DNA from 2 places in the Duganella sp. 3397 genome. Region 1 is predicted to be linked to the other one. Evidence: predicted binding sites of a transcription regulator. Region 1 holds the regulator's gene; the other holds the start of a gene.

Region 1 (4,415 bases):
GCGCGATATCGCGCCGGGCGAAACCGTGTTCATCGACAACGACAAGCAGCTGCACACGCGCCAGTGCGCCGACAACCCGTCGCTCAACCCGTGCGTGTTCGAATTCGTGTACCTGGCCCGCCCCGACTCGGTCATCGACGGCGCTTCGGTGTACAGCACGCGCCTGAAAATGGGCGAATACCTGGCCAAGAAAATCCAGCGCGAAGGCCTGGCTGACGATATCGACGTGGTCATGCCGATTCCTGATTCGTCGCGTCCGGCAGCGATCCAGCTGGCGCTGGCGCTGGGCAAGGAATACCGCGAAGGCTTCATCAAGAACCGCTACATCGGCCGTACCTTCATCATGCCCGGCCAGGCTGCACGTAAAAAATCGGTGCGCCAGAAGCTCAACGCGATTCCGGACGAGTTCAAGGACAAAGTGGTGCTGCTGGTGGACGACTCCATCGTGCGCGGCACCACCAGCCGCGAGATTGTGCAAATGGCGCGCGACTCCGGCGCCAAGAAAGTGATCTTCGCTTCGGCTGCGCCACCGGTGATCTACCCGAACGTGTACGGCATCGACATGCCGACCCGCGACGAGCTGATCGCCCACGGCCGCACGGTGGAAGAAGTGTGCCGCGAGATCACCGCCGACGCCCTGGTGTACCAGGACATCGAAGCGCTCAAGCAGGCCATTTCCGACGTCAACCCGGAGCTGACCAGCTTCGAGGCGTCGTGCTTCGACGGCGTCTACATCACCGGCGACGTCAGCCGCGAGTACCTGGACAAGCTGGAAAACGAGCGCAACAACCCGACCAAGGCCGCCAAGCCGGAAGACGCAGGCCGCTCGCAGCTGAACCTGAACCTGGCCAACGAAGGCTGATGACGTTTTACCCCGCACACCCACGTCATGGGGTCTGACCCAGCAGGGGTCCGACCCCGGTTGTGGCGGTGCGGGTTTGAATTGGGCAGACCATGACCGACAAGAAAAACTACGGCTTCACCACCACCATCCTGCACAACGACCGCCAGAAGGGCATCGAGCACGGATCGCTGCACAAGCCGATCCACACCTCGGTGGCTTTCGGCTACGCCGATGCGCGCCAGCTAGCATCGGTATTCCAGGGCAAGGAGCCGGGCTTTCGCTACGGCCGCCAGGGCAACCCGACCATCGCCGCGCTGGAAGACAAGGTCAACCAGATGGAGCAGGGCGTGGGCACGATCTGCTTCGCCACCGGCATGGGCGCGATCGGCGCCGTGTTCCAGGCGCTGCTGCGTACCGGCGACCACGTGGTGTCGTCGTCGTTCTTGTTCGGTAATACCAACAGCCTGTGGCAAACCACCATGGCGCAGGGCGTGGGCGTGTCGTTCGTCGATGCCACCGACGTCGCCAACGTGGCGGCGGCCATCACCGACAACACCCGCGTGGTGTTCGTGGAAACCATCGCCAACCCGCGCACGCAGGTGGCCGACCTCAAGCGTATTGGCGAACTGTGCCAGGCGCGCGGCATCCTGTACGTGGTCGATAACACCATGACCACGCCGTATTTGTTCCGGCCCAAGTCGGTCGGCGCCGGCCTGGTGGTCAATGCACTGACCAAGTCGATCGGCGGCCACGGCAACGCTTTGGGTGGCAGCATCACCGATACCGGCGCCTATGACTGGACCCGGTTCCCGAACATCTACGAGAACTATAAAAAGGCGCAGCCGCTGCAATGGGGCCTGGCGCAAATCCGCGCCAAGGCGCTGCGCGACTTCGGTGCGTCATTGGCGCCAGAGGCCGCGCACCATATCGCGGTGGGCGCCGAAACCCTGGCGCTGCGCATGGAGCGCACCAGCAGCAACGCGCTGGCGCTGGCCAGGCTGCTGGAATCGGACGAGCGCGTGGCGGCGGTGTACTACCCGGGCCTGGCCTCGCATCCGCAGCATGGCATCAGCTCCGAGCTGTTCCGCAAGCATGGTTCGCTGCTGAGTTTTGAACTGAAGGACGGCATCGACTGCTTCGATTTCCTCAATCGCCTGAAACTGGCGATTCCGGCATCGAACCTCGGCGACACGCGCACCCTGATCATCCCGGTGGCGCACACGATCTTCTACGAGATGGGCGCCGAGCGGCGCGCGTCGATGGGGATTGCGGAGTCGCTGATACGGGTGTCGGTCGGCATCGAGGATGAGGACGACCTGCTGGAAGACTTCAGCTGCGCCCTGGAAGGATGCTGAAAACAAAAAGGACCGCCGCGGCGGTCCTTGTTTTTTAGTGCCAGGTACGCATCAAGCCTACTGCCAGGCCTTCGAGCGCAAACTCGTCCGCCTCCGGATCGACCTTGATGATCTTGAACTCCGGGTTTTCCGGCAGCAGCTCCACCAGCGAGCCGGTCTTGCGGTAGCGCTTGACCGTCACTTCGTTGCCGATGCGCGCCACCACGATCTGGCCATTCTTGGCGCTGTCGATCTTTTTCACCGCCAGCAGGTCGCCGTCCATGATGCCGGCGTCGCGCATCGATTCGCCGCGCACCTTGAGCAGGTAGTCGGGCTTGGCCGAGAACATGGCCGGATCCACGCTGTAGCTCGCCTCCAGGTTTTCCTGCGCCAGGATGGGCGAACCGGCAGCCACGCGGCCGATCAGCGGCAGCGACATCATCAACGAAGGTGGAATCCTGGCGGCGGCCGGCTCCGCATGCACACCGAGCAGGCGGATGCCGCGCGACGTGCCGGCCGCGATTTCGATCGCGCCCTTGCGCGCCAGCGCCTGCAAGTGCTCTTCGGCGGCGTTGGCCGACTTGAAGCCCAGCTCGTTGGCGATCTCGGCGCGCGTGGGCGGGAAGCCGGTGTTTTCGATGGCGTCCTTGATCAGATTGAGAATTTGTTCCTGGCGTGCGGTGAGCTTGATCATGGGGTCAGTAGGCTGTGTATATAGACAGTCTGTATTTTTGTACAGTATGCGCGCCAATGCAAGAGAATTTCTTGCATCAGGCGAAATAATGTGAAAAAAGTTGTTACAGGCCCGTCTCAGAGCGGCTCCAGCACGACGCGCCGGGCAGTTTTGGCCAATGGCACCACGTAACTGCCGCGCTCAATTAACAATTCACCGGCCTTCAACTGCCTGGGACTTTCCACCCGCAGCCGCGCAGCGGGCGTTTGCACGCTTGCCGCCGCCAGCTCCAGTGTGATGGCGCCGCTGCGCGGATCGTAGGTGGCGCTGTCGATCTTGCCGGCTTCGAGCGTGATCCAGGCGCGCGCCGGCGCCACGAACAGGCGGGTGCGGGCGCTGTCGCGCGGCACGATGCGAATCAGGCCGTCGGCCTGCTCGTCGAGGTTGGCGCCAAACGCCAGCCAGCCGAAGGTCGGATCCTTGAGCACGTAACTGGCGCTGGCAATGGCGTGGCCGTAGAAGCCCATGCCGTAGTCGCCGCTGTAGGCATCCCAGCGCATCATGTCGGGCCAGGCGTGGAAGGCGGCCGAGCCGAAGCCGTCGCGGTCGATATTGGTGATGCCGCCCAGCAGGCCGCCGTAGGCCACGCGCAGCAAGTGCAAGTCGGCCGGATTGGCGCGGTAGGCGTCGAACAGCGGCACCGCGTTCAAGGTCGAGCCGTAGTGGTGCACCTGGCGCTCGATGCGCGCGGTCTTGCCGCCGTACAGGAAGTCCCAGTAGCGGCGGGCATTGCCGTTGTAGGCCCAGCTGGGCATGGCCGGATCGTAGCCGAGTATCACTTCGCGCGTAATGTCGGCTTGCCGCTGGTAGCCGAAATGGCGCATCCAGGCGTACACCTCGGCCTGGCCGGTGGAGTCCCACGCCATTTCGCTGCCGAACGGGAAGGCGAGGGTACGCCAGTGGTCGGCGCGTTGCTGCATCATGCGCCGCATGTCGGCCGCTTCGACCGTCATGCCCTCGTGTTGCAGGTCGGTCAGGATGTCGAGGAAGACGTCGCCTTCCATCAGGCCGAACCGCGTGTATTCGGGGGCGTCGCGCATCATCGCCACCGTGGTCTGGTAGGCGTGCTGCAGATACCAGCGCCAGTCGTGCGCCGTGACCAGGCCCACGTGATTGCGCGCCAGCCGGTACAGCACCCAGTGGCCGATGGCCACGTGCGGATAGTTGTAGGCGCGGCCCAGGTCGCCCGCGTCCTTTTTCGACCACGAGGTCCAGGTTTTCCAGTTGGTCGCGGCAGCGTAGTAGCCGGGGAAAGCAGCGGGGTCGTAGTAGAACAGGCTCTTGCGCACGGCGCCCGCTTGCGGGCCGTCGGCCACTTGCAGCTTGCCGACCACGGTTTCATTGACCAGGCGCTCGAGCTTGGCGACCTCGGCTGCATCGGGATTGTCGAGCTGCTTGGCCATGGCCGCCACCCAGCTGCCGGCGCCGCCTTCGTCGCTCATGCCCGAGATCCACACGCGCGGATCGTCGGTGACCACGCGGTTGACCTCGCGGTCGTAGGTGA
Region 2 (4,415 bases), on a different contig from region 1:
AGGTGCGACTCGTGCCATGCCGGCTCGGCCAGCATGATGTCGAGCGCCGTGGGCGCCACCGCCGCGCGGCCGCGTTCATGTTCGAGGTACAGCGTGAACGCGCGCACCGCCTGCTGCATGGCGGTGAGCCAGCCCACCAGTTGCAGGATCAGGCTCGACGCCCCGTGTAATAAGGCGTCGGCGTGCTCCACGCGTTCGAAGGTTTCGATGCGGGCGGAAAAGTGCAGCGGCGGCTTGATCCACTCGAACATTTCCGGCGCCTCGCCGTAGGCGCGGTCGAGCGCGGCCAGCAGGTGCTTGTCGGTGCGCCGTAACAGCCCGGCGCGCGGCAGCCGGCGCAAGGCACCGAGGTTGCGCGCGCCGATATCGGTGAGCCAGCCTTGGAAGGGCACGGCAGCCGGGATCAGCTCGCACGGCAGCTGGTTGAGCCGTTGTTGCAGGCGCTCCATCGAGGCCACGCGGCGGCCCTTGGGCTGATCCTTGGACGGCGCGTTACGGGCCAGCAACCAGGCGCCTTCAGCGGTGGGCGCGGCGCCCAGTTGCAGCGTGAAGCCGAGCGCGGCCACGCTGCGCAGCACGCGCAGGCACAGCGCGTGTGGGCCCCTGAACAGCGTGAGACTGGCGCTCACGTCCAGCAGCAGCGACCAGTCGGGTTGATACGTGATGTCGGGTGTGTACTGCATCAGCGCGGTGGCGATGGCGTCCAGCGCCTGGTCTTCCTTGTCGGCTGCGCGCTCGAGCACGGTGGTGTCAGGCGCGATGGCCGCCACGCCGCCACCACGCATCCCCAGGCGCACGCCAGCCTGCGCGGCCTGGCGCGACATGGCGAGCACCAGTCCGTGCTCGACGACGACCATGGGCGCCGGCTCAGACCAGCACGGTCGTTGCGCTTCGAGCGGCAACAACGGCAGGTGGACGCTTAACATCAGTTTCATGATCGTGGGTGGCAGGTTGTAACGGGATATGCAGCGGTACCGGCATATCGCCCAGGGGGATAAACAGGGGCTGGTCGCAGTGCGGGCCCTTGCGCTTGATGATGTCCACCGAGATGCCACCGGGGGCCGGACGCAAGGTCATGCGCAGCGGCGAGGGCGACGCATCGGCTGCCGCCGCGATCGGGCGCAGCAGCCACAACCAGGTGTCGGTGCTTTGCGCGGCCAGGTTAAGCCGGCGCAGCGCTTCGGGCCGCACATTGGCCTGCCACAGCAGCACCGCGCCGCACGAGCCGTTCTTGAGGATTTGTTCGGCCGACCACAGCGCGTCGGCACTGCTGGCAGGCTTGAGCCACAGCAGGTTGCGGTCATTCACTTGCCAGGCGCGGCACGCCATGGCGTGCGGCAGATACGGCGGCTGTACCAGCGCCACGCGCTGGCGCGCCGACAGGCTGGCCAGTACCGGTTTTAACAACTGCATTTCGCCGATGCCGTGTTGCTGCACCAGCAGTTCGATCAGTGCCGAGCGCGGCCAGCCATTATTGGGCAGTTCGCTGTCCAGAAGCTGGTGCCCGGTGGTGCAGGTGGTGGAGCGCGAAATGGCCAACTCGCTGGCCCGCCACACATCGCGCATGGCCAGGCGGCCAGCCTGCGCGGCTGCGGTGGTAATGGCGAGTGGTGGCGTGAGCATGGCGGCAAGGGCAACATCGAGTTGGCAAGTTGATACTGTATGGATGTACAGTATAAGCGCCGTTGCCGCCGTGGCGCAAGGCCGATTTACTTCAAGTGTGTTGGCCACAGGTCGCGCACGGGGCTCACCGCCTCCAGCAGCGAGGCCATGTGCAGGATGGGTGGGCCCGCCGGCTGTATCGAGGTTTAGAACAGGCGCGGATCGTACAACCAGCGCTTGAGCGTGGTCGCGGTAATGGCCGCAGCGTCGGGATGCTGGGGATTGATCAGGATATTGTCTTCGTCCGGCACCATGACCGAGGGCACGCGCAGCAGCGCACTGGCGCCGGAGGCGATCCAGGCGTCGCCCGCTGCCCGGGCACTGAGGCCGGCAGGAATCGCGTCCCAGCCCCCGGGCAACGGTGCGAGTACCGTGCAAGCGTTCCACACATCATCGGCAATATCGATGCGTACCAGGTAGCGGTTGTAGGGCAGGCCGCCGACCTTCAGATACTGCACCGTCTCGATCGTGGCCAGTGCGATGTTGACGGCGCAATAGACGACAGGCGTACCCCTGCTGTTCCAGCGTCCGCCCGTGAGCCTGGCGCCGGTGCCGCTCAAGTCGTTGGCGGTATAGCTGGCCGCTTCCACCGCAATGCGCCAGACCGCCACCGTCATGCGTAAGCGCCGCTCTGGCTCATGGCAAGCAACTCTGCCACCAGCTTCTGGCCCTCGAACGTGTCCATGTAACTGGCGGGAGTGGCGCCAGCGAGCGCCGGCAATGGCGAGGTGAGCCACTCCGATACCCAGCGCGCCGCATCGAAGCCTTTGGGGTCGCCCGACTCTTCGACCATGTTTTGCACCAGGCCGATCAGGTTTTCCACACCCAGCACCCGTTCCGATTCATCGCTGGACAGCACGATGGCATCTTTTTCCTTGCGGCTGATGGTCGCGCGCGACAGGCCCAGGCTGCTGAGCAAGGTTTCCTTGCTCATGCCCATGCGTGACGACAGGCTGGTGATGGTCGATGCCGGAATACCCTGGCGAATCACCGCGATGCGGCTTTGCGGATTGAGGTTGAACAGTGCCAGGCCATCGACACTACCGGACGTCTTTTTTGCTACCTTAGGAATCTTGATGCCGGCCGGGCGCGATGCCGGCACAGGTTTTTTGATGGAATCGGACATGGCGCCTCCTTTGAGGCTATATGTTAGCTCAAATGAGATGGAGTGCAAGCGCTAATTATCTTGTCCCGCCACCACTTATGCGTCAGAGTACGCCCTCATCGAAGTTGCAGGAGTTTGCATGCGTTCTCAAAGACAGGAATTTATCTCCAACGGCCTCAAACTGGCTGCCAAGCTCGACGCGCCAGACGGCGACATCCGCGCCTACGCGCTGTTTGCCCATTGTTTTACGTGCGGCAAGGATGCGATCGGCGCCCACCGGCTGGCGCAGTCGCTGGCCGCGCACGGCATCGCCGTGCTGCGTTTCGATTTTACGGGTCTCGGTGGCAGCGAAGGCGATTTTGCCGATACCAATTTTTCCTCGAACGTGGCCGACCTGGTGGCCGCTGCCGACTTCCTGCGCACCCAGCACGCGGCGCCGCAGTTGTTGATCGGCCATAGCCTGGGTGGCACGGCCGTGCTGGCGGCGGCCGAGCAGATTGCCGAAGCGACAGCAGTAGTGACGATAGGCTCACCGAGCGATCCCACCCATATGCCCAGCCTGTTCGGCAGCAAGTACCTGGAACTGATCAGAGAGCAAGGGGAGGCCATGGTGCCGCTGGCCGGACGGCCATTCCGCATCAGGCGCCAGTTTTTCGAGGACGCCGAAGCGTATCGAATCAAACCGAAGATTGCCGGCTTGAAGCGCGCCTTGCTGGTGATGCACGCCCCGGGCGACGATACCGTGCCGGTGGCCAATGCGATGGAAATCGTGACTGCCGCCAGGCACCCGAAAAGCTTTGTATCGCTCGATACCGCCGACCATTTGCTGACCCGGCGCGACGATGCGGTGTACGTGGCGGACTTGATCGCGGCGTGGAGCCGCCGCTATCTTAAATAACTACTCGTCGCCAAATTCCTCGGCCAGGTCCTTCCAGCCCTTGCCGGCGGCAAAGGTGTTGAACTCGTCCGGGGCTTCGAGCACCAGCAATTTGCTCTCTTGCAGTACCGGGTCGCCGGCCGTGAGGGCCGGGCCCTGGTAGCCGACGGTGCGCAGTTGCGCCACCACGGCGTCGATCAGGGACTTGTCCTTGTGCAAGCCCTGGACCGAGCCGGCAAAGTCCACGTACACCTCGATGGCGCCGTAGCCTTCGTCGAAGATACGGATCGCCTTGGCATCGTGGGCGCGGCCGGCGCCGTCGGTGGCCTTGAAGGGACCGCTCAGTTGAATGTCAGTATTGTTGCTCATATTGTCCTCAGGTTAGGGCGTTGAGCCATCTTACTTCATCGGTTGCAGAATTGCTTCCAGGCGGTCAGGCGTGCCCTTGATCCGTTCCAGGCGCGGGTATTTCAAACCGTCGTGGTAATCGATCGCATACGTGGTGTACAGGTTGCCTTTTTTCACCAGCAGCTGGATCGGCTCCTTGCCGCCCTTGGCAGCGGTGATCGCCGCGCGCAGCACGTCTGGCTTGTAGGCGCGGCCATTGACCGCCAGCAGGGTGGAGTTGCCCGACAGGCCGGCCTTGAAGCCGATGCCTTCCCAGATGAACGACTCGAGCTTGCCCTCGGCGCCCACCGAGAAACCGAGCGAGTACTGGAAGTTGGCCGACTTGCTCAGGTCTTCCTGGGCCTTGAGGAACGGCGTCTGCTT

What was found. Region 1 encodes LexA, which represses DNA repair genes until DNA is damaged. Its sites were predicted from a motif close to ACTGTATNNNNATACAGT; they were not measured.
Region 2: a site for LexA is predicted at 1,658-1,675, ahead of imuA (translesion DNA synthesis-associated protein ImuA). Genes of this name have one in related genera too.

What each region holds. Positions count from the first base shown of each region.
Region 1 covers NZ_JAVDVB010000010.1:108,999-113,413, forward strand. The annotation lists gene purF (amidophosphoribosyltransferase) at 1-862, shown strand, start outside; gene J2X54_RS24345 (cystathionine gamma-synthase family protein) at 955-2,199, shown strand; gene lexA (transcriptional repressor LexA) at 2,234-2,872, opposite strand; gene J2X54_RS24355 (DUF5695 domain-containing protein) at 2,989-4,415, opposite strand, start outside.
Region 2 covers NZ_JAVDVB010000006.1:7,312-11,726, reverse strand. The annotation lists gene J2X54_RS19880 (DNA polymerase Y family protein) at 1-935, opposite strand, end outside; gene imuA (translesion DNA synthesis-associated protein ImuA) at 868-1,623, opposite strand; gene J2X54_RS19870 (RES family NAD+ phosphorylase) at 1,809-2,279, opposite strand; gene J2X54_RS19865 (antitoxin Xre-like helix-turn-helix domain-containing protein) at 2,276-2,788, opposite strand; gene J2X54_RS19860 (alpha/beta fold hydrolase) at 2,907-3,665, shown strand; gene J2X54_RS19855 (hypothetical protein) at 3,666-4,013, opposite strand; gene J2X54_RS19850 (peptidase M61) at 4,044-4,415, opposite strand, start outside.